DNA from 2 places in the Dysgonomonas sp. UBA7630 genome. Region 2 is predicted to be linked to the other one. Evidence: riboswitches for the same ligand, from Rfam matches in the RefSeq annotation. Region 2 holds a riboswitch; the other holds the start of a gene.
The links. A riboswitch is a leader RNA that binds a small molecule or an ion and turns the genes downstream of it on or off. The one in region 2 is predicted to bind thiamine pyrophosphate.

Region 1 (3,894 bases), on a different contig from region 2:
AGTAGGGTTGAATATTTCGTTAGCAGAAACATTGTATCTTACAGCTAATGTTTCTTGAGGTAAAGTCTCGGGTTGACAGATCAGCAACTCATTTTCTCTATCTATGTCCAGCACCTGCACACGCAGCCTATCCAGCGGTAAGGTTTTGTTATCCTCCTGTTCGGCTTCTTTGGGTATTTCGAGACTATGATCACCTTGTAAGAATCCGTAAAATAACTCTATGCTTTGTTTCGCATCGTCGTATTGCTTGGGCGTAATCAGATTATTTTCATCTCTTTGCAGAAAAGAACTTCTGATACGAATTGTATGTAACCGCCACTCTATACGCTTAGGCAAATCATACTTCTGAGAGATGAAGACCAGCCGAGAAAATAAAGAAGGAAACTGCAAAGATTCACCTTTAGTGATTTCCTTGCAGCTTCTTTCCAGTATCTGTTTGAGGCAGATATATTTATTTCTTAGCGATAGATTGGTTTGATCTATCTGTTGTATCTCGGAGAGATAATCGGATACAGATATTATCATTCCCGCAATCTTACATCAAGATAACTTTTAAGGGATATCTCTATCTTCGTACCATTAATAGGGATACCTGCCCTATTTGTAAGATATCCATCAACAATAACATTTATCCCCCCTTGATTATAGAATCTGCGCATAACGCTATTCATGAAATCATAAAATTCAGGATCTTTAGCGGTATCGAATACCATTACCTCATAGTCTTTCAACACATCTATCTTTGGCGAAAAAAGAAAAGGAGTCATACCTTCTACATCGATATACAAATCACGAATAACATCTCCATAACGCAAATCTCCGGTGATAACCAATTCGGTTCCTTGATATTCCATCCCAATTATAGAGCCATTTCCCAGACCGGGCAAATCATTGAAAGTATAACTACCTCCTCCATTACTGGAGAAAAATCCGGTTTTGTTAGTATATGATTGGAATTCACAATTGAGATTTGTCCTTGATATATAATCATCTGTTTCACACGATGAAAATCCGACTAAAACGAGGAGAGTGAATAAGATTACGCAAAGCTTGTTCATATAGTATTTCATAATTAAATAATTTAGTGACAAAGTTAAATAATTTTATCTTATATATATGACTATGAAAATGAGGTTTTGTAACATCGGGAATAATAGATATAGAAAACTTTTATAAGTGACTGCTTGTTATATATCAAAATAGAATATCTATCTTTGACAACGAAATCTTAGGGGTGCCTTAAAATAACGGGCTGAGATCACACCCATAAACCTGATCCGGGTAATGCCGGCGGAGGGATAGAGAAATATGCAATTGCGCACACGCATATCTTTAACATTCGGGAAATTATCTTATCAAAACCCCTTTTTTGTTTAACATCAGGACATATTTACGTATGTCTGGCAAAATTTATATTTTAAATGAAAAAGGTCTTTCTCTCTCTTTCCATAATATTGATAAATGGAATGGGGATTTTCGCACAACAAAAAGCAGATAGTTTGAAAGTTGTAAAACTAGATGAAGTTGTTGTGTCTGCAACACGTGTAGGTCAGGATGCTCCGGTAGCATACTCTAGCTTGACCGAAAAACAACTAAAAGGAGACAATGCCGCAAAAAACATTCCGGCTATAATGCAAACTCTTCCATCTGTAGTCTCGTATACAGAAGGAGGAACGGCTGTAGGCAACACATCGTTTCGCATCCGTGGAACTGATGCCAACCGTATTAATATCACCCTGAATGGGATGCCTCTGAATAATCCTGAAAGTCAGGAAGTATACTGGGTCAATTTGCCGGATCTGTCAAATTCATTGCAAAGTATGCAAGTGCAACGCGGAGTGGGAACATCTACCAACGGTGCGGCCTCTTTCGGGGCTAGTATTTCGATGCAAACGCTGGGAGGAAAACCCAAACCCTATGCCGACATATCTACAGCCTACGGACAATACAATACACTATTATTGTCGGGAGCAGCAGGTACAGGCATTATGAAAAGCGGATTGTCGTTAGACGCAAGATATTCTTACGTAAAGAGTGACGGGTATATCCGTAACGGAAAGGTAGACCATAAGAATATCTATGCCGCCCTATCTCACTACTCCGACAGGCAGCTGATACGGCTGATTTATATGAACGGAATACAGCATACCGGCATTACATGGGAAGGTATCGATCCGAGCATGCTGGCTATAAACAGGCGATACAACCCGGCAGGAGAATACAAAGACGACAATGGCAATACACGCTATTATGATAACGAGACGGATAACTACTATTCGAATATCGGACAGTTGATCTATACCCGTTATCTAACAAACGCATTGACATTGAATGTAAACTTGAGTTACAATCATGGTTATGGCTATTACGAAAATTACAAGACAGGGCGTAAATTTTCAGAATTCGGACTCGAAAATCAGACTGTAGATGGTACTACTTACAAGAAATCAGATCTTATACGTCGCAAACTGATGATGAATCATTTGTATGTAGGAGGGGTAAATCTGAAATGGGAAAAAGACAAGTTTGACTTCACCTTAGGTAGCATGTACAGCTATTATGATGGTACTCATTATGGAAGATTGCTTTGGGTAAAGTTCAACCAGAATATACCTGTTGGTTACGAATGGTATAGAAATGATGCCGATAAACAAGATATGAATGTTTTCCTGAAAACAGAATACAAACCGATGACCAACCTGTCGATATTTGCAGAAGTGCAAGAGCGCTATGTAGACTATCGCATGAAAGGTATCGACGATGATCTCACAAATCTGTCAAGCAAAAACTACTACAGTTTTATTAACCCAAAAGGGGGAATATCTTATCGCTTTGCGGATTATAACGAGATTTACGGATCGTTGGGTATATCCAACAGAGAACCTTTGCGGGCCGATCTTAAAGAATCTCTCAAAGAAGGAGGAATCCCTATCAAATCCGAAAGGTTGTATGACTATGAGCTGGGCTACAAATATGCTAATGCGACAATAGCTTTCAGTACCAATCTTTATTACATGAATTATAAAGACCAATTGGTGCAGACCGGAAAGTTGAACGACGTTGGTTATAAGTTGCAAGAAAATGTACCCGACAGCTATCGTACCGGGATAGAACTGGCATTGTCTTATACACCAAACTATTGGCTACAGCTAGCCGGAAACTTAACTCTGAGCCGTAACAAGATAAAGAATCATACTGTTTACTACGCTTACTATGATAATCAAACAGACTGGAATAGCTTAGGGCAGATCTCAGAAACATTCAAATCTATCGACATTTCATTTTCACCAAATACTGTGGGCAGCTTTACAGTTACATTCAAGCCATTCGAAAAAAAAGATATAAGCTTCTCTTTCATCAACAAGTACGTTGGCAGAATGTATTATGACAATACCTCAAACCCTGATAACCGTTTGTCAGACTATTTCATCACAGACTTTGCTGCATCATACACCTTGGATGCGAAGAAAGTAGGGAAATTTGACTTCCAGTTTTTTATAAATAATCTGACAAATGTAATGTATAATGCAAATGCATGGGTGGATACATATAAGTTTGCAGATGGAACAGAACAAGTTTATAAAGGGTTATTCCCTCAGGCAGGTGCTAACGTGATGGGCAAGATAAGATATCGGTTTTGATATATTTTGATTTACTTTGTGGGATGCAGTAAAACATCCCACAATTTTATATACAACAATGATTGAATATTTTATAGAGAACAATTGGGTCAGTATAGTAGGAGCAATTATCGGCCTTATTTTCCTTTACTTAGAATACAAAGCCAATGTATGGATGTGGGCTGCAAGTATCGTCATGGCAGCTTTTTATATCTATATATTCTATAGTACGCAGCTATATGCCAGCATGGGTATATACATTTATTTCTTCGGG
Region 2 (7,290 bases):
AGATGGAACTTCCCTTGCTTCATTTATTGAAAGTATTGGATTAAAGCCAAACGGAATAGCAGTAGCTATCAATTTCGAAGTTGTGCCAAAAGATAAGTGGGCTGAAACTTTTCTCTCCGACCGATTGGAGTTGATGCTAATTCATGCTGTTTCGGGAGGATGAATCGATGAAACTGATAATTATCACCAACGAAACCATATTTGAAGGAAACGGTGCCTTGTTGAATAAGCTTTTTGCAGAAGGTATGGAAACGTTGCACCTTCGTAAACCTTTTGCAACAGAATCCGAAGTTGAGTATTTATTGAATCAGATTGACGCTGAGTATCACAGGCAGATTGTCTTGCACGATCATTTCGGTCTTTTGAAGACTTTCGATTTAAAGGGAGTTCATCTGAATCGAAGAAATACTATTCGCCCTCATATTACAGATATATCAGTCAGCCATTCGTGTCATTCTTTCGAATGCCTCGAAGCATCTATGGAAAATCATGATTATATATTCCTTAGTCCGATATTCGATAGCATTTCCAAGACGGGATATAATCATGCTTTTACAAAGGAACAACTTTTGGTAGCTAAATCGAAACATTTGATAAATGAAAAGGTAATAGCACTAGGTGGAATTGATCATAAAACAATACCATTGGCTGTGCAATATGGATTCGGAGGAGTAGCTGTCTTGGGCAGCCTTTGGGAAAACTATCTTCAGGACAAAGATAAAAAAGCCTTATTGCAGAGGTTCAGAAATTTGCAAGAAATGACAGAAAAACAATGAAAGGATTATTATTTATAACTCATCAAACGGAAAAATACAGCTATCTGGATAGTGTTGATATAGCACTGGAGGGAGGATGTCGCCAGATACAATTACGCATGAAGGACGTGCTAGTTTCGGAGGTTCGAAAAACGGGCAGACAAGCTCTGGATTTATGCTATAAATACGGAGCTAAATTATATATCGACGATTATACCGAAGTGTGCAAAGATATTAGAGCGACAGGAGTACATTTAGGAAAATTGGATATGCCCCCTCTTGATGCACGAAGAATACTCGGCTCCGATTTTATCATCGGAGGTACAGCCAATACATACGAAGATATATACCGTTTAAATAATGAAGGAATCGACTATATTGGATTGGGACCTTTCCGTTTTACGACTACCAAGAAGAACCTGAGCCCCATTCTCGGATTATCGGGGTATAAAGACATAATGCAAAAATGCAGGGAAAATGGGATAAACCTCCCTGTAATAGCTATCGGAGGAATAACCACGAATGATATTCCCGAGCTGATGGCAACAGGTGTATCGGGCATAGCCTTGTCTTCTTCCATTTTAAGGGCAAAAGACCCTGTCAGCGAAACTAAAAAAAATATAGAAACAATCAACAAATACCAAAAATGAAAAAACTCGTAATAGCAGGAAAAGAGTTCTCCTCGCGGCTGTTTCTGGGGACAGGCAAATTCAGTTCAAATGAAGTAATGAGTGATGCCATAGAAGCATCTAATACGCAAATGGTGACGGTAGCTATGAAACGGCTCGATTTGACCAATAAACAGGACGATATGTTGCGACACATTACTAAACCCGGCATTCAACTTCTGCCCAACACATCAGGCGTGAGAAATGCAAAAGAAGCTGTTTTTGCAGCTCAAATGGCACGGGAAGCTTTCGGTACAAACTGGTTAAAACTGGAAATACATCCCGATCCCAAATATCTGTTGCCCGAACCTATCGAAACCTTAAAAGCTACGGAAACATTAGCCAAACTGGGTTTCGTTGTATTACCCTACATTCAGGCTGATCCTGTTTTGTGCAAACTGCTAGAAGATGCGGGAGCAGCAACAGTTATGCCTCTGGGTGCACCTATCGGAACAAACAAAGGATTAAAGACTAAAGATTTGCTTGAGATCATTATCGAACAAAGTAAAGTACCGGTCGTCGTAGATGCCGGAATCGGGGCTCCGTCTCATGCGGCAGAAGCCATGGAAATGGGTGCCGATGCCGTATTGGTAAATACGGCCATCGCCGTAGCAGGAGATCCGGTAGTAATGGCACGAGCTTTCCAACTGGCTGCAGAAAGCGGGCGTATGGCTTTTGAGGCACAACTGGCAACCCGATTCGATACAGCAAAAGCCAGTAGCCCCCTAACTTCATTCTTAATGTAAATTATAGATCAAAACTTAATAAAGAAAATATGAAAATAAATCACCGGATCACTTATCCATCCTCAAAAAAAATATACATAAAAGGTAAAATACACGATATACAGGTAGGTATGCGTGAGATAACTCTTTCCGATACCGTTTCTATCGAAAACGGTCAGCATAAAAAAGAGAAAAACAGACCTGTAATAGTCTATGACACCAGTGGTGATTATTCCGACAAAGAGGTAACGATTGACATCAGCAAAGGGCTTCACCGTTTACGCGAAAGGTGGATTGAGAGCAGGGGCGACACAGAGATGTTAGCTGTATTTTCTTCTGATTATTGCAATGAGCGTTTAGCTGATTCCGGTCTGGATGCTATACGATTTCCGTCTGTAAATCTACCAAAGAAAGCAAAAGAAGGGAAAGCTATTACCCAAATGTATTATGCCCGGCAGGGAAGTATTACCCCCGAAATGGAATACGTAGCAATACGTGAGAATCTCCAGAATGAGGAGCTAGGTATTCCAACCCATATCACCCCCGAATTTGTCAGGGATGAAATTGCAGCGGGTAGAGCTGTTCTTCCTGCTAATATAAACCACCCAGAAGCTGAACCAATGATTATAGGAACAAATTTTCTGGTTAAAATAAATACAAATATCGGAAATTCAGCTCTTTCCTCAGGTATTGACGAAGAAGTCGAAAAAGCCGTATGGAGCTGCAAGTGGGGAGGCGACACTTTAATGGACTTATCCACAGGTGAGAATATTCACGAAACAAGGGAGTGGATCGTCCGCAATACGCCAGTTCCCGTAGGCACCGTTCCCTTATACCAGACTTTGGAAAAAGTAGATGGTAAAATATCGGATTTGACATGGGAAATATACAGGGATACACTGATAGAGCAATGCGAACAGGGAGTCGATTATTTCACCATTCATGCCGGATTACTGAAAGCTCATCTGCCTTTGATCAAAGGGCGTACAACTGGAATTGTATCCCGTGGAGGTTCTATTATTGCCAATTGGATGACTCAGCACAATCGAGAGAATCTCTTCTATACACATTTCGATGATATATGTCTGATACTAAAGAAATACGATGTTGCCGTGTCTTTGGGTGACGGACTTCGTCCCGGTTCGATCAACGATGCCAACGATGCCGCCCAGTTTGCCGAACTTTCGGTATTGGGAGAATTAACAAAAATAGCATGGAAACATCATGTACAGGTGCTGATAGAAGGCCCGGGACACGTTCCCATGCAGAAAATAAAAGCCAATATGGACGAGCAGATTGCACATTGCCACGGAGCACCGTTCTATACATTAGGCCCGTTAACAACAGACATTGCTCCCGGGTACGACCATATAACTTCGGCAATAGGTGCGGCTCAGATAGCTTGGTACGGTACGGCAATGATTTGCTATGTAACACCGAAAGAACATTTGGGATTGCCCGATAAGGAAGATGTTCGGTCAGGAGTTATCGCTTATAAAATTGCAGCACATGCGGCAGACTTGGCAAAGGAGCATCCTGGTGCTCAAGTACGAGATAATGCATTGAGCAAAGCCCGTTTCGATTTCAGGTGGAAAGACCAGTTTAATCTTTCGCTCGATCCGGAGAAAGCTCTCGAGTATTACAAGATAGGCCGTCTGGGTGAAGAAAGTGATCATTGCACCATGTGCGGTCCACATTTCTGTGCGATGAAATTGACCAAAGAAATGCACGATTGCGCTAAAATGAACGAATAAAAAATAAATAAAATGAGTTTTACAGAACGTATAAACGATTATGATTGGAACAAAATCGAGTCGTGTATATATAATAAAACAGCTAAGGATGTCGAGATTGCTCTAGGTAAAACAAGACCGTCTATTGACGATTTCATGGCAATGGTTTCGCCTGCTGCCGAACCTTATCTGGAACAAATGGCTATATTGAGCCAAAGATATACCCGCCAAAGGTATGGCAATATAATTCAGTTTTATGTGCCGCTGTACCTGACCAATTCCTGTATCAACCATTGTGTCTATTGCGGGTTCAATCACGATAATGACATCAGGCGTATTATACTTACGGACGAACAGATACTGCGGGAGGTTGAAGCTATTAAACGGATGGGAGATTTCCAGCATATTTTACTGGTTACAGGCGAAAATCCACGTGATGCGGGTGTCGATTATATCGAAAATGCAATCCGTTTGGTAAAGCCTTATTTTTCTTCTATTTCAATAGAAGTACAACCATTGAAAGAAGCAGCCCACAAACAGCTTGCTGATGCCGGATTAAACGCTGTCTATTGTTATCAGGAAACTTATAACAAATCCAGATATAAAGTATATCATCCCAAAGGTATGAAATCGAAATTTGGCTGGCGGCTCGACGGATTCGACCGCATGGGCAAGGCCGGCATACACAAAATAGGTTTGGGGGTGCTGATCGGGCTCGAAGATTGGCGTACTGATGCTGCAATGATGGCTCTGCATCTACAATACCTACAAAAAACATACTGGCAAACGAAGTATGCCATCTCTTTTCCACGAATGCGTCCACACGAAGGTAAAGATTTTCAGCCCAATGTTGTTATGACGGATAAACAGTTGGCGCAGATCATATTTGCATACCGAATTTTCGATCACGACTTGGAAATGACCTTGTCTACAAGAGAGAATGCTGTGTTTAGGGATAATATGATCGGTTTGGGAATCACCTCATTGAGTGCCGGTTCGAAAACCGACCCAGGAGGTTATGCCGTTTACACGGATGAGCTCGAGCAATTCTCGGTAAATGACAGCCGCACACCATCGGCTGTTTTGCAATCCGTCAAGAATCATGGATATGAGGTGGTATGGAAAGATTGGGATTTAAGTTTACAGTAAATTATCATAATTATGAGTGAAAGCAGGTATAATAGAAATATATTGATTGAAGGTTTTGGTGAAAAAGGCCAGCAAAAATTACAAAATTCGAAAGTTTTGGTTATAGGTGCGGGAGGGCTTGGTTCGCCAGTTTTGTACTATCTGGCAGCTGCCGGTATAGGAACATTGGGTATAATAGATTCGGATGTGGTAGATATTTCGAATTTGCAACGGCAGATATTGCATCGTTCGAACGAGGTAGGTATTCCTAAAATAATATCCGCAAAGGAGAAGCTGGAAGCGTTGAATCCGGATTTGCATATTATTCCTTACCAAGAGCGTTTTACACAGGACAATGCAGCTAAATTAGTACGGCAATACGATTTTATAGTCGACTGTTGTGACAATTATGAAACCAAGTTTCTGATAAATGATATTTGTGTTGCAGAGCTAAAGCCTTATTCACATGGGGCTGTACTTACTCTTCGGGGCGAAGTTATGACTTACATCCCCGGAAGTGCTGATTACCGGAAAGTGTTTGGAAGCCCTCCGCCGGAAGGAACTGTGCCGACATCAGCTCAAGCAGGGATATTGGGCTCTATTGCCGGAATCGTAGGGAGTATTCAGGCGACAGAAACAATAAAATATCTGACCGGAATCGGAGATCTTATTCTTAATCGAATTTTAATTATAGATGGCAAAACAATGACTTTTCAATCTTTGAAACTGAATTTGTGATGCACGAAATACCCTTTGATAAACAACGTTCAGCTGAACGTAATGTAGTCAATACAACATTTCTTTATTTAATACGTTAAGGGTTCTTTACCTTAATAACAGGCTGAAGTTTTTATTTCATTTTAGCTGAGTTTCTCTGTTAAAAGAAAAATCCTCTTTTTAATTGAAATAAAGCGAATATATAGAATGTTTTTTTGTGAAAAGATGAAAAAATATTAGAAAAAAAGACCCTAATTTAATAAAATATATTGTACGTTTGCAATACATAATCAAGGGGTGTCGAAAGACTGAGATTATACCCTTATACCTGATGCAGATAATGCTGTCGTAGGAATGATTTCTTATTAGCCTTTTTTTCAATCCTTGATTATTTGATTATTAAATTAAATAATATGGATATGAAAAAATTGAGCTATCTACTACTATTCCTTTTGATTTTTACAGCATGTGATGACCACCAACAAGTGGAAGACTATTCAATCTCATTAAGTGAAGACAAGATTACCACAGACTATACAGGTATTACCCAAACAATCAAGGTTCAATCTAATGATGACAATTGGAATATTCTTTCATCAAGTATTCCTGAGTGGTGTAATATTGAAAAGAAAAAAAGTTCAACTTATAATGTAGAAATAACTATTTCTCCTAATCACACATTCCAAAGTAGAGAAGCAACAATAACTTTTATTTATGAAGATAAATCCTGTTCCTTATATATTTCACAAGAAGGAATACAAAATAAATCCTCATTAGATTGGCACACATTTCCGGTAAACTCTTTTTCAAGTGTTGAATATGATTCAGAAAATGATAATACCGAGCGCAATTATAGAATATCTGCAAATGAGATTTATATAAATTCCTCAATCAAGGATAAAATTTACCATGGAAATTTAATTCAAAAAAAACTGAATGGAATTAGTGGGGTGAAAGAAACTACTCAATATTCTTATAATCCTATAACAACAAGCGCTTTTGTCAACGGAAAATTTTATTCAAGAGAGTCAGTTTATCCCTCATTTGAAAATACAAATGGGCTATACGATGAAGTAAAATCTAAGACACCAACTCAGAATATCAGTTTTTCATATCAAACATCACCTATTCAATATAATTCGTACAAACACTTAAATCTACTAGGTGTAGGAAACTTAGGCTTAAAATTAGATGAAATTATAACAGGAAAATCCTATACCCAAAATGAATTAAAAAACCGGACGGGACTTATATATAGCTATTGTAATATCCTTTTTAATACAACGATGGATCTTCCTGCCAATTTGATAAAAGAAACGATCCCAGAGAATGAGAAAAAAGAACTTTCTTATATAAGTAATATAAACTATGGTAAAATGGCATTTCTTATTGTAGAAACAGACTATGATTATAAAACATCGACATTGGTGATAGGTAAAATCATGAAAGGTCTACCATTAACCGAAGATGAAGAGAAGGTAAAAAGCAGTATAAACGCTAATTATCTCTTTTTTAATAAAGATGGGAATATAAATACGACTAAGGGGATAGATGTTATCAGTAT

Region 1: another riboswitch for thiamine pyrophosphate. It lies ahead of B3P17_RS08510 (TonB-dependent receptor); the one in region 2 lies ahead of B3P17_RS08365 (BACON domain-containing protein).

The regions. Positions count from the first base shown of each region.
Region 1 is NZ_DLIY01000020.1:15,282-19,175, reverse strand. Features, by position in the region: gene B3P17_RS08520 (AAA domain-containing protein) at 1-525, opposite strand, end outside; gene B3P17_RS08515 (hypothetical protein) at 522-1,070, opposite strand; TPP riboswitch at 1,221-1,316, shown strand; gene B3P17_RS08510 (TonB-dependent receptor) at 1,422-3,641, shown strand; gene pnuC (nicotinamide riboside transporter PnuC) at 3,700-3,894, shown strand, end outside.
Region 2 is NZ_DLIY01000019.1:56,575-63,864, reverse strand. Features, by position in the region: gene thiS (sulfur carrier protein ThiS) at 1-163, shown strand, start outside; gene B3P17_RS08395 (thiamine phosphate synthase) at 168-776, shown strand; gene B3P17_RS08390 (thiamine phosphate synthase) at 773-1,405, shown strand; gene B3P17_RS08385 (thiazole synthase) at 1,402-2,169, shown strand; gene thiC (phosphomethylpyrimidine synthase ThiC) at 2,199-3,902, shown strand; gene thiH (2-iminoacetate synthase ThiH) at 3,915-5,030, shown strand; gene B3P17_RS08370 (HesA/MoeB/ThiF family protein) at 5,043-5,747, shown strand; TPP riboswitch at 6,010-6,098, shown strand; gene B3P17_RS08365 (BACON domain-containing protein) at 6,146-7,290, shown strand, end outside.